One region of the Klebsiella terrigena genome, then DNA from elsewhere that is predicted to be linked to it. Evidence: predicted binding sites of a transcription regulator. Region 1 holds the regulator's gene; each other region holds the start of a gene.
What was found. The regulator PurR, encoded in region 1, represses purine synthesis genes. The targets are predictions, from matches to a motif close to CANGCAAACGTTTGCNTG.

Region 1 (3,506 bases):
CAGAGTGTAGGGAGTGCATTCTGGCTTGTGAAACGCTAATATTTGTTACATGCGTTCAAAAAATTTGCAGGCAGAATATGTGGTCAGAATACTCCCTTGAAGTGGTTGATGCGGTTGCGCGCAACGGCAGCTTTAGCGCAGCGGCTCAGGAGCTGCATCGTGTACCCTCGGCGGTCAGCTACACCGTGCGTCAGCTCGAAGAGTGGCTGGCCGTTCCGCTCTTTGAACGTCGCCACCGCGACGTTGAGCTCACCCCCGCCGGGGTGTGGTTTTTACAGGAAGGGCGTTCTGTTATCAAAAAAATGCAGATCACCCGCCGCCAGTGTCAGCAGATCGCCAACGGCTGGCGCGGGCAGCTCTCGATCGCGGTTGACGATATCGTGAAGCCGGCGCGGATGCGGCAGATGATTGTCGATTTTTATCGCCACTTTCCGGACGTCGAGCTGATTGTTTTCCAGGAGGTGTTTAACGGCGTCTGGGACGCGCTGGCCGACGGCCGCGTGGAGCTGGCCATCGGCGCGACCCGCTCGATTCCGGTCGGCGGACGCTACGCCTTTCGCGATATGGGCATGCTGAGCTGGCACTGCGTCGTCGCCAGCCACCATCCGCTGGCGAAAATGAACGGCCCGCTGAGCGATGACACGTTGCGCAACTGGCCGTCGCTGGTCAGGGAAGATACTTCCCGATCGCTGCCGAAGCGCACGACGTGGCTGCTGGATAATCAGAAGAGGGTGGTGGTGCCGGACTGGGATGCCTCGGCAACCTGCCTGTCGGCCGGGCTCTGCATCGGCATGGTGCCGTCGCACTTCGCCCGCCCGTGGATCGACAGCGGTGAGTGGACGGCGCTGGCGCTGGAAAATCCGTTCCCGGACGCCGCCTGCTGCCTGACCTGGCAGCAGAGCGATATCTCACCGGCGCTCTCATGGCTGCTGGACTACCTTGGCGACAGCGAAACGTTAAATCGGGAGTGGCTGCGGGCGCCGGAATAGCCGACGCCCGGCAGGATTAGCGGCGGTAGTCGACGAACGGGCCGTCGATCACCGAGCGGCGCTCGACCAGCCGCGGGTGAACTTCGATAGACTGCGACTCTTCGCGCTTGTTGACGATGCGGTCCATCAGCATATTGAAGGCGGCTTCGCCGAGAGAGTCCTTTGGCTGATGAATGGTGGTCAGCGCCGGGCTAAAGTAGCGGGCGTTGCGCACGTTGTCATAGCCAATCAGCGAAATATCCTGCGGAACGCGCAGGCCCATTTCGTCGGCGGCGCAAATCGCTCCCATCGCCATGATGTCGCCGCCGCAGAAGATGGCGGTCGGACGATGCTGCTGGCTGAGGATCTGCTGCATCGCGCGGTAGCCGGACTCCGGCTCGAAGTCGCCCTGAACCACCCAGCTTTCCGGGACGTTAATCTGCGCTTCTTCCATCGCTTTCATAAAACCGGCCAGACGCCCGGCGCCGGTGTTGCGCTCCAGCGGACCCGGGATCACGCCGATTTCACGGTGGCCGCGCTCAACGAGGTAACGACCGGCCATATAGCCGCCTTCAAAGGCGTTATCGATAACCGAATCGGTAAAGTCGGCCTTGGACTCACCCCAGTCCATCACCACCATCGGGATGTTGCGGTACTCTTCGAGCATGGAGAGCACCGACTGCGGATATTCGGAGCACATCACCAGCAGGCCGTCGACGCGCTTTTGCGCCATCATTGACAGGTAGGCCTGCTGCTTTTCCGGATCGTTCCAGGCGTTGCCGAGAATCAAGGTGTAGCCCTTCTGGAAGCAGCTCTTCTCAACGGACTCGATAATCTCGGCGAAATAGGCCGCTTCGCTGCTGGTGGCCAGCAGACCGATCGATTTGGTGTGATTAACCTTCAGGCTGCGCGCCACCGCACTCGGAGAGTAGTGCAGCTCTTTGATGGCAGCCCATACCGCGTTGCGCGTCTCTTCAGCGACAAAGCGGGTTTTGTTAATTACATGTGAAACTGTTGTAGTGGAAACGTTTGCGCGCTTCGCTACATCTTTAATTGTTGCCATTACTTCTCTCTCCAGACCTTGACCTGATCGTCTGATTATCGATACGGAAACGTTTGCCTATACACACCCTGAGTACAATGTTCAACATTGCATCACGTCGGGAAACGACACAGAACGACAGGAAGGGGTCAATGGCCGATACGCTTTCAAATTAGCGTGGGATTTTGTCCGATCTTGCGGCAAAGGGGAAGAGTAAAAATGTGCATCACCCTAAATCTCAGAAGATTTTTATACAATATTGTGCAAAAATGAGCAGGCTCACTTTTCTTGTGGGGATAATCAGGGGGAAAATTGATGGATACAGATTTAAAGTTTTCGCTGACCACGACGATTATTGTTCTGGGCCTGATCGTGGCCGCAGCGCTGACCGCCGTACTGCACTAATTTTTTCGGGGGAGAGGCTCCTTTCCCCCTATCTCCGCGCATTATTATCAAATTCGCAAAAATCTTTTGCCATTTCGTTTACTTTTGTTTTTCTGTGATTGATGTCATGCTTTTCGCTTCTGATGAGATACCGTCGCTGAGGACGGTCTGCTGGAGTCATTGCATGAAGATCAACTTTCCCCTGTTAGCGCTGGCCATTGGGGCGTTTGGTATCGGTACGACCGAATTTTCCCCGATGGGATTACTGCCGGTTATCGCCAGAGGCGTGGATGTGTCCATTCCCGCTGCGGGGATGCTGATCAGCGCTTATGCCATCGGTGTGATGGTCGGGGCGCCGCTGATGACGCTGCTGCTGTCGCACCGCGCGCGCCGCAGCGCGCTGATTTTCCTGATGGCTATTTTTACCCTTGGCAACGTCCTCTCGTCAATGGCGCCGGATTACACCACGCTGCTGCTCTCGCGCATTATTACCAGCCTGAACCACGGCGCCTTCTTCGGCCTCGGGTCGGTAGTGGCTGCGAGCGTGGTTCCTAAGCACAAGCAGGCCAGCGCGGTAGCCACCATGTTTATGGGGCTGACCATCGCCAACATTGGCGGCGTCCCGGCGGCGACCTGGCTCGGTGAAACCATCGGCTGGCGCATGTCCTTCCTCGCCACGGCGGGCCTTGGCCTGGTGGCGATGGTCAGCCTGTGGTTCTCGCTGCCAAAAGGCAGCGCAGGGGAGCGGCCAAACGTGAAGGAGGAGCTGGCGGTATTGATGCGGCCGCAGGTGCTTTCCGCGCTGCTGACCACCGTGCTCGGGGCCGGGGCGATGTTCACCCTCTATACCTATATTTCGCCGGTGCTGCATACCATTACCCACGCTTCGCCGCTGTTCGTCACCGCAATGCTGGTGCTGATTGGCGTCGGCTTCTCTCTGGGCAACTATCTTGGCGGAAAATTTGCCGACCGCTCGGTTTCCGGCACGCTGAAGGGCTTTTTACTGCTGCTGATGGTTATCATGCTGGCGATCCCGCTGCTGGCGCAGTCGCAGGTCGGCGCGGCCATCAGCATGGTGGTGTGGGGCGCGGCGACGTTCGCCGTGGTGCCGC
Region 2 (3,506 bases), 2.1 Mb from region 1:
GGTGCAGCTGACGGTCATCTCCGAACCCGGCGACAGCGCAATCGATCGTATTCTGAAGCTGATTGAGGAAGCCGAAGAGCGCCGGGCGCCCATCGAGCGTTTTATCGATCGCTTTAGCCGCATTTATACCCCGGCCATTATGCTCGTTGCCCTGCTGGTAGCCGTCGTACCGCCGCTGCTTTTTGCCGGTGCCTGGCTGCCGTGGATCTACAAGGGGCTGACGCTGCTGCTGATCGGCTGCCCGTGCGCGCTGGTGATTTCCACCCCGGCGGCAATCACCTCCGGGCTGGCGGTCGCGGCCCGTCGCGGTGCGCTGATTAAAGGCGGCGCCGCGCTTGAACAGCTGGGCCAGATTCGCCAGGTCGCCTTTGATAAAACCGGCACCCTGACCGTCGGCCAGCCGCGCGTGAGCGCAGCGATCGTCACCGCCGACATCGATGAGAACGACCTGCTGGCGCTGGCCGCCGCGGTGGAGCAAGGTTCCAGCCATCCGCTGGCCCAGGCCATCGTCCGCGAAGCGCAGCAGCGGGGGCTGAATATCCCCACCGCCAGCGCCCAGCGCGCGCTGGCCGGTTCCGGCATCGAAGCCGACGTTGCCGGCCGCCGGGTGCTGATTTGCGCGGCAGGTAAAGGCGCGGCGGCGGCGTATGAAGAGCAGATCCAGCAGTTGGAGAGCGCCGGCCAAACGGTGGTGCTGGTGCTGCGTGAGGATATCCTGCTCGGCATTCTGGCGCTGCGCGATACCCTGCGCGACGACGCCCGCCAGGCGGTTGAAGATCTGCGTCAGCTCGGCGTACAGGGGGTGATCCTGACCGGCGATAACCCGCGCGCGGCGGCGGCCATCGCCGACGAGCTGGGGCTGGCGTTCCGCGCCGGGCTGCTGCCTGCCGATAAGGTCACGGCGGTGATGGCGCTCAACGCCGAAGCGCCGCTGGCGATGGTCGGCGACGGCATCAACGACGCGCCGGCCATGAAGGCGGCCACCATCGGCATTGCGATGGGCAGCGGTACCGACGTGGCGCTGGAGACCGCCGACGCGGCGTTAACCCATAACCGCTTAACCGGCCTGGCGCAGATGATTTCGCTGGCTCGCGCCACCCATGCCAACATCCGGCAGAACATTGCGATTGCGCTGGGACTGAAGGGGATTTTCCTGATAACCACGCTGCTCGGCCTGACCGGACTTTGGCTGGCGGTGCTGGCGGATACCGGCGCCACGGTGCTGGTCACCGTCAACGCCCTGCGGCTGTTGCGCCAGAAGTAGCGGACGCGCTCCCCGCTGGCGCAGCGCTTAGCGGGGAGTTCAGTGGTTTTTACGAATCAAATAGCGGTACGGCAGGGCGCTAATCTCCTGCGCCACCAGCTCATGCTCCATAAAGCGGCAAAAGCCGGGAATATCGCGGGTTGTCGCCGGATCGTCGGCGATAATCAGCAGCGTCTCGCCAACCGGCATCGTACGCACGGCCTTGCGCACCATCATTACCGGCTCGGGGCAGCGCAGCCCCTGTGCATCCAAAGTGTGGTCAGGACTGGAAAAAAGTTCGCTCATTTTCATCTCACGTCAACAAAACGGCCCTAGTTTACCCCCACCCGCACGCGACGCAAGCCAGGTTAACGTTTGCGCGAAAAACAACCGTTGCATTACGCTCTCAACGCAGTATCATGCAGCCGTTTTTAATTGGGTTCCCTCACCCCAAATTTCAGTCCCTCACTCATTCATGTTGTAGAAAAGCGGCGACGCCTCTGCAGCCTGAAGGATAACGGGCATAAAAAGGTCACAATATGAATCCCTTTACTACCGTACAGCGTAAAAAAGCGCTGGTCTGGCTATCGCTATTCCATTTGCTGGTGATCACCTCCAGTAACTATCTGGTGCAGCTACCGATCTCCATTTTTGGTTTCCATACCACCTGGGGCGCGTTCAGCTTTCCGTTTATCTTCCTCGCCACCGATCTGACGGTACGCATTTTTGGCGCACCGCTGGCGCGACGCATCATCCTCGCGGTAATGGTCCCGGCGCTGCTGATCTCCTATGGCGTCTCCGCGCTGTTTTATATGGGCGAATGGCAGGGCTTTGCCGCACTGATGCACTTCAACCTGTTCGTGGCGCGTATCGCGGCCGCCAGCTTTATGGCCTATGCGCTGGGGCAGATCCTCGACGTCCACGTCTTTAACCGCCTGCGTCAAAACCGCCGCTGGTGGCTGGCGCCCACCGCCTCGACGCTGTTTGGCAACGTCAGCGACACGCTGGCCTTTTTCTTTATCGCCTTCTGGCGCAGCCCGGACCCGTTTATGGCGGCCCACTGGGGAGAAATCGCCATCGTTGACTACTGCTTCAAGGTGCTGATTAGCATCGTATTCTTCCTGCCGATGTACGGCATGTTGTTGAATATGCTGCTGAAAAAAATGGCGGATAAATCTGATTTGTCAGCATTGCAGCCAGGTTAAGAGTACTCGCAGACTGATGTGATAAGATAAGCGAATGAGCCGTTAATGGCCGTTTATCGAAAGGAAGATGTCAATGCGCAATTTGGTTAAATATGTCGGTATTGGCCTGCTGGTTGTGGGCCTTGCGGCCTGTGATAACAGCGATTCAAAAGCGCCAACCGAAGGGGCTGCGGCTGAAAGCAACGCCAGCGGACAAACCGTGAGCCTGCTGGACGGCAAACTGAGCTTCTCCCTGCCCGCTGGGATGACTGACCAGAGCGGGAAGCTGGGTACTCAGGCCAACAACATGCACGTCTATTCTGATGTCACAGGTCAGAAAGCGGTGATCGTGATTGTGGGCGACAGCACCACTGAAGAGCTGTCCGTACTGGCTCAGCGTCTGGAAGAGCAGCAGCGCAGCCGCGATCCGCAGCTGCAGGTCGTGACCAATAAATCCGTTGAGATCAAAGGCCACACGCTGCAGCAGCTGGACAGCATCATCTCCGCCAAAGGACAGACCGCCTGGTCTTCGGTTCTTCTCGGCAAGGTAGATGACAAGCTGCTGACCCTGCAGATCACTCTGCCGGCGGACAACCAGCAGCAGGCGCAGACTGCGGCGGAAAACATCATCAATACCCTGACCATTCAGTAACTCACGGTCAGAGGTTATGGCCTCCGGTGTCGCCACCGGGGGCCATTTTTTTTGGCCGCCGCCCCGACGGCACCGCGATCGTCAGCCGCGGGCAAATTAAACATCGCTCCCGGCCAATCCGCAGCCGGAAGCGAACTCCTTCAGGCGCCGGTTGCGGTATTCAGGTTCAGCGGATATGCCCCACTCGATGTTTCCCCGTTACCACGTCATCCGGTGAAAAACAGCTACCAGAACTGAATATTGATTTACGTCATTCACGGCTTAAATCGGGGAAATAAAACAGAATTCCCGCTGCCCCCGGCAGCCGGAGATATAATACCCCCATTATATAGCCGGGTAATAGTTTGCTTATTATTAAATGATGAGAATGATATGACTGAATAAGCCGACTGATTAATTTGATGGTGAAGAATAGCGAGGATTGTAT
Region 3 (3,506 bases), 2.0 Mb from region 1:
ACTTCTCCTGAACCCAAACAATGGACAGGAGGATGTATGAACAACGTAATTAACTGGTTTGAAATTCCGGTCGCCGATATGGATCGTGCGGTGGCGTTTTACGAGCCGGTGCTGCAGGTGACGCTGCGTCGGGAAAATATGGATTGTGCTGAAATGGCCGTGTTCCCGTACCAGGACCCGGCTCCCGGCGGCGCGTTGGCAAAATTTGACGGGGTTAAACCTGCCGATCAGGGATGTATTATCTATCTGCATACTGACAATCTGGCCGCGACGCTCGACCGCGTAAGCTCCGCCGGCGGGCGCTGCGTCTTTGGCCCGCTTGAGCTGGCGAAGGATATTGGCACCATCGCGCTGTTTATTGACAGCGAAGGTAATCGGATTGGCCTGCATCAACCGAAGAACCTGTCCCGTTAATGCTCAAAGACGCCTGCGGGACAGGCCCTAAACAGTAAGAGAAGAGAGAATGAGCCGACGCGCCGACCGCCTTTTTCAAATCGTGCAGATCCTGCGGGGGAGAAGGCTGACCACCGCCGGACTGCTGGCGGAGCGGCTCGGCGTATCGGAGCGCACCATCTACCGGGATATCCGCGATTTGTCGCTCTCCGGCGTGCCGGTGGAGGGTGAGGCCGGCAGCGGATATCGCCTGCTGGCCGGCTACAGCTTGCCGCCGCTAATGCTGACGACCCAGGAGTCGGAAGCGCTGGTGGCCGCCATTCGGCTGCTGCAAACCTGGGGCGGCGAATCGCTGTCCCAGGCGCTGGAGTCGGCTCAGGAAAAGGTGCTGGCGATTTTACCTGAGGAGAGCCGGCGCAAGGCCGAGCAGTCGCGGCTGTTTGCGCCGGACTTTGGCGTTCAGGGCTACAGCAAGACGCAGTTCGATCTGGTGCATCGGGCGGTTTCCGGTCAGCGGGTGCTGGCGCTGCACTATCGCGATGAAGCAGGAAAGGTGTCGCAGCGTGAAGTGCTGCCGCTGGGGCTCTTTTTCTGGGGCGAGCGCTGGCTGCTGGTGAGCTGGTGCGAGCTGCGCGATGATTACCGCTGCTTTCGTCTCGACCGCTGCCTGGAAGTGGCGGCTACCGGGCGCCTTTTCAGCGAGCGGGCCGACCGTTCATTGAGTGATTTTCTGCGGAAGGTGAGGTGCGAAGATCGTGAGTCATAATGCGGGTCAATCGATATCCCCGGCGCAGAGGCCGGGGACCATCAGGCAGGATTAGAAGTTGTAACCCACCACGAAGTAACCACCCCAGCCGGTAGAGCGAACGTTGAAGTCGCCGTCACCGAAGTTCAGCTTCGCGTCGTTAGCCCACTGACCGCCGTTATGGAAGTAACGAGCCACTACCGAGTAGTGCCAGTGCGCGTAATTCAGCGCCAGGATATGGCTGGATGCGATGGAGTTGCTGGTGCGCGCGTGTTTGCCGTTCTGGTCGTAGAAGTTGTCATCGCCCAGATCGGAGCCCCAGTCAAAGTTAGTGAAGCCGATGTAGCTCAGCGAGCCGCCCCACAGGTCGGTCAGCGGAACAAAGTATTTCACCTTGAAGCGGTAGCCATCCCACTCGTTTTCGTTGGATGCGCCGTAGTTCTGCCACTGGTATTTTGCATAGACGTTCAGGGAGAGGCTCATCGGCAGGCCGGTATCGATGTCGGTACCGAGACCCATATACCAGGTGCTCTGACGACCGGAGGCGTTGCGGCCCATGTCGTAGATGTAGTTGTTAGCGAAATACCACTCTTTAAACGGACCGAAGCTCAGGTCGGTATTGGTCAGCTTATCGATAGAGAAACGCGGCTCAATTTCCATAAACAGCGGGGAACCGTGGTTCCAGATACCCTTGGCCGTGCTGTTACCGCCGAAGAATACCGGTGCATCCATGTAACCATAGAAATCAAACCAGTCTTTCTTGGCAAACGCTTCGTATTCCAGGTAGGTATCGTTACGGATTTGTGGCCCAAAACGGGTGTGGTAGCTACCCACCACGTTTACACTCTGGTGCCACCAATCAGACAGGTACTGCGGTTTGTCGTTTTCTGCCGCGCCGGCAGTGAAAGATGCGGAGAGCGCCACAACGGCGCTTGCTGCCAGTAATGTTTTTTTCATAATGATGCCACTGTTTAAATTGAGCCAAAAGGCGTGAAGAAAGTTGCCGAAGCGTTTCTAAATATTTCGTATTTCTGTGGCGTCTATTATAGAAATCATTGCTCACAAAAATACGTGTTGTTTCACAGATCGGAAACATACGTAATCGATTGCGTTCACGATTCTATGCATTTCTTGACAGAATGCCACTGAAATTCATCAGTGAGACCCATTTTTACTGAACTGTTGTGAAAAGTTGTAAGTGGATTTTAGGCGGGGAAAACCGGGCGTCAGAAACACCCGGTGGAAGCGGTTTACTGCGCGTCTGCGGGCTGAATATCGTGGATGCGCACGAAACCTAACTGTTCCGGCGTGACGCCGCTGAGGCGTAGCGGAATATCGACGTCGCTCGGTGCCAGAATGCTGGCGGGAGCGCTAATCAGCTGGTCGCGGACGTTGACTTCCCGGTAGCTCTCGGTGGTACCGCTGATCTGCCCAGAGGCCACGGTTGCGCTAAATGCCGGCAGCGGATCGTTTGATTCGCCCTGAATACGCAGCGTCAGGCGGGTGCCGTCGCCGTCGGGAACGATATCGCGCAGCGACATCCGCAGGGTGCCTATCTGGCTGTTCAGCCGCGCCGGGGTTTTCGCGCCGGGCAGCAGATAAACGCCGCTGCTGGACTTCGCGTTAAGGGCGTTTTGCTGGGTAATTTTCACCGTTTGCTGATTGAGCTGGGTCATCTCCTTGCTCAACGTGCTCACGCTCTGATTCATCTGGCGAACTTCGCTTTGTTGAGCGCAGGCGCTGAGCGTAAAAAGGCTACCCACAATCGCCAGCTGCAAATAACGTCTTGTCATGGTCGGGATTCCGTTAACAGAGGGATGCTTAATGGTAGATCGTTTGCATAAGCGCACTATAGATCCTTTGTCTCAAAAGCTCTTTCTTTGTAGTCGGGTCACTTCGCGGTAAACTACCTGCCAGTTTAACTTGATGCCAGGACGCGCTATGCACTGCCCTTTCTGTTTCGCCGTAGATACTAAAGTGATCGACTCTCGCCTGGTGGGGGAGGGCTCTTCTGTACGTCGTCGTCGGCAGTGCCTGGTCTGCAATGAACGCTTTACCACTTTCGAAGTGGCCGAGCTGGTGATGCCGCGAGTGGTAAAAAGCAACGACGTCCGCGAACCCTTCAACGAAGATAAGCTGCGCAGCGGGATGCTCAAAGCGTTAGAAAAGCGTCCGGTCAGCGCCGACGATGTAGAAATGGCGCTCAACCACATCAAAACGCATCTGCGCGGCACCGGTGAACGCGAAGTTCCCAGCAAAATGATCGGTAACCTGGTGATGGAGCAACTAAAGAAGCTCGATAAAGTCGCCTACATCCGCTTCGCTTCCGTCTATCGTAGTTTTGAAGACATCAAAGAATTCGGCGAAG

Region 2: the regulator PurR is predicted to act here: its motif matches at 1,608-1,625, upstream of tusA (sulfurtransferase TusA).
Region 3: the regulator PurR is predicted to act here: its motif matches at 2,234-2,251, upstream of HCK03_RS20835 (nucleoside-specific channel-forming protein Tsx).

What each region holds. Positions count from the first base shown of each region.
Region 1 covers NZ_CP050508.1:2,443,559-2,447,064, forward strand. Annotated here, with positions in the region: gene punR (DNA-binding transcriptional activator PunR) at 78-989, shown strand; gene purR (HTH-type transcriptional repressor PurR) at 1,006-2,031, opposite strand; gene cydH (cytochrome bd-I oxidase subunit CydH) at 2,326-2,415, shown strand; gene HCK03_RS11485 (MFS transporter) at 2,579-3,506, shown strand, end outside.
Region 2 covers NZ_CP050508.1:300,605-304,110, reverse strand. Annotated here, with positions in the region: gene zntA (Zn(II)/Cd(II)/Pb(II) translocating P-type ATPase ZntA) at 1-1,264, shown strand, start outside; gene tusA (sulfurtransferase TusA) at 1,304-1,549, opposite strand; gene HCK03_RS01375 (7-cyano-7-deazaguanine/7-aminomethyl-7-deazaguanine transporter) at 1,783-2,448, shown strand; gene HCK03_RS01370 (DcrB family lipoprotein) at 2,522-3,079, shown strand.
Region 3 covers NZ_CP050508.1:4,438,356-4,441,861, reverse strand. Annotated here, with positions in the region: gene HCK03_RS20845 (VOC family protein) at 37-414, shown strand; gene HCK03_RS20840 (helix-turn-helix transcriptional regulator) at 464-1,159, shown strand; gene HCK03_RS20835 (nucleoside-specific channel-forming protein Tsx) at 1,211-2,095, opposite strand; gene HCK03_RS20830 (SadB/YajI family lipoprotein) at 2,389-2,931, opposite strand; gene nrdR (transcriptional regulator NrdR) at 3,080-3,506, shown strand, end outside.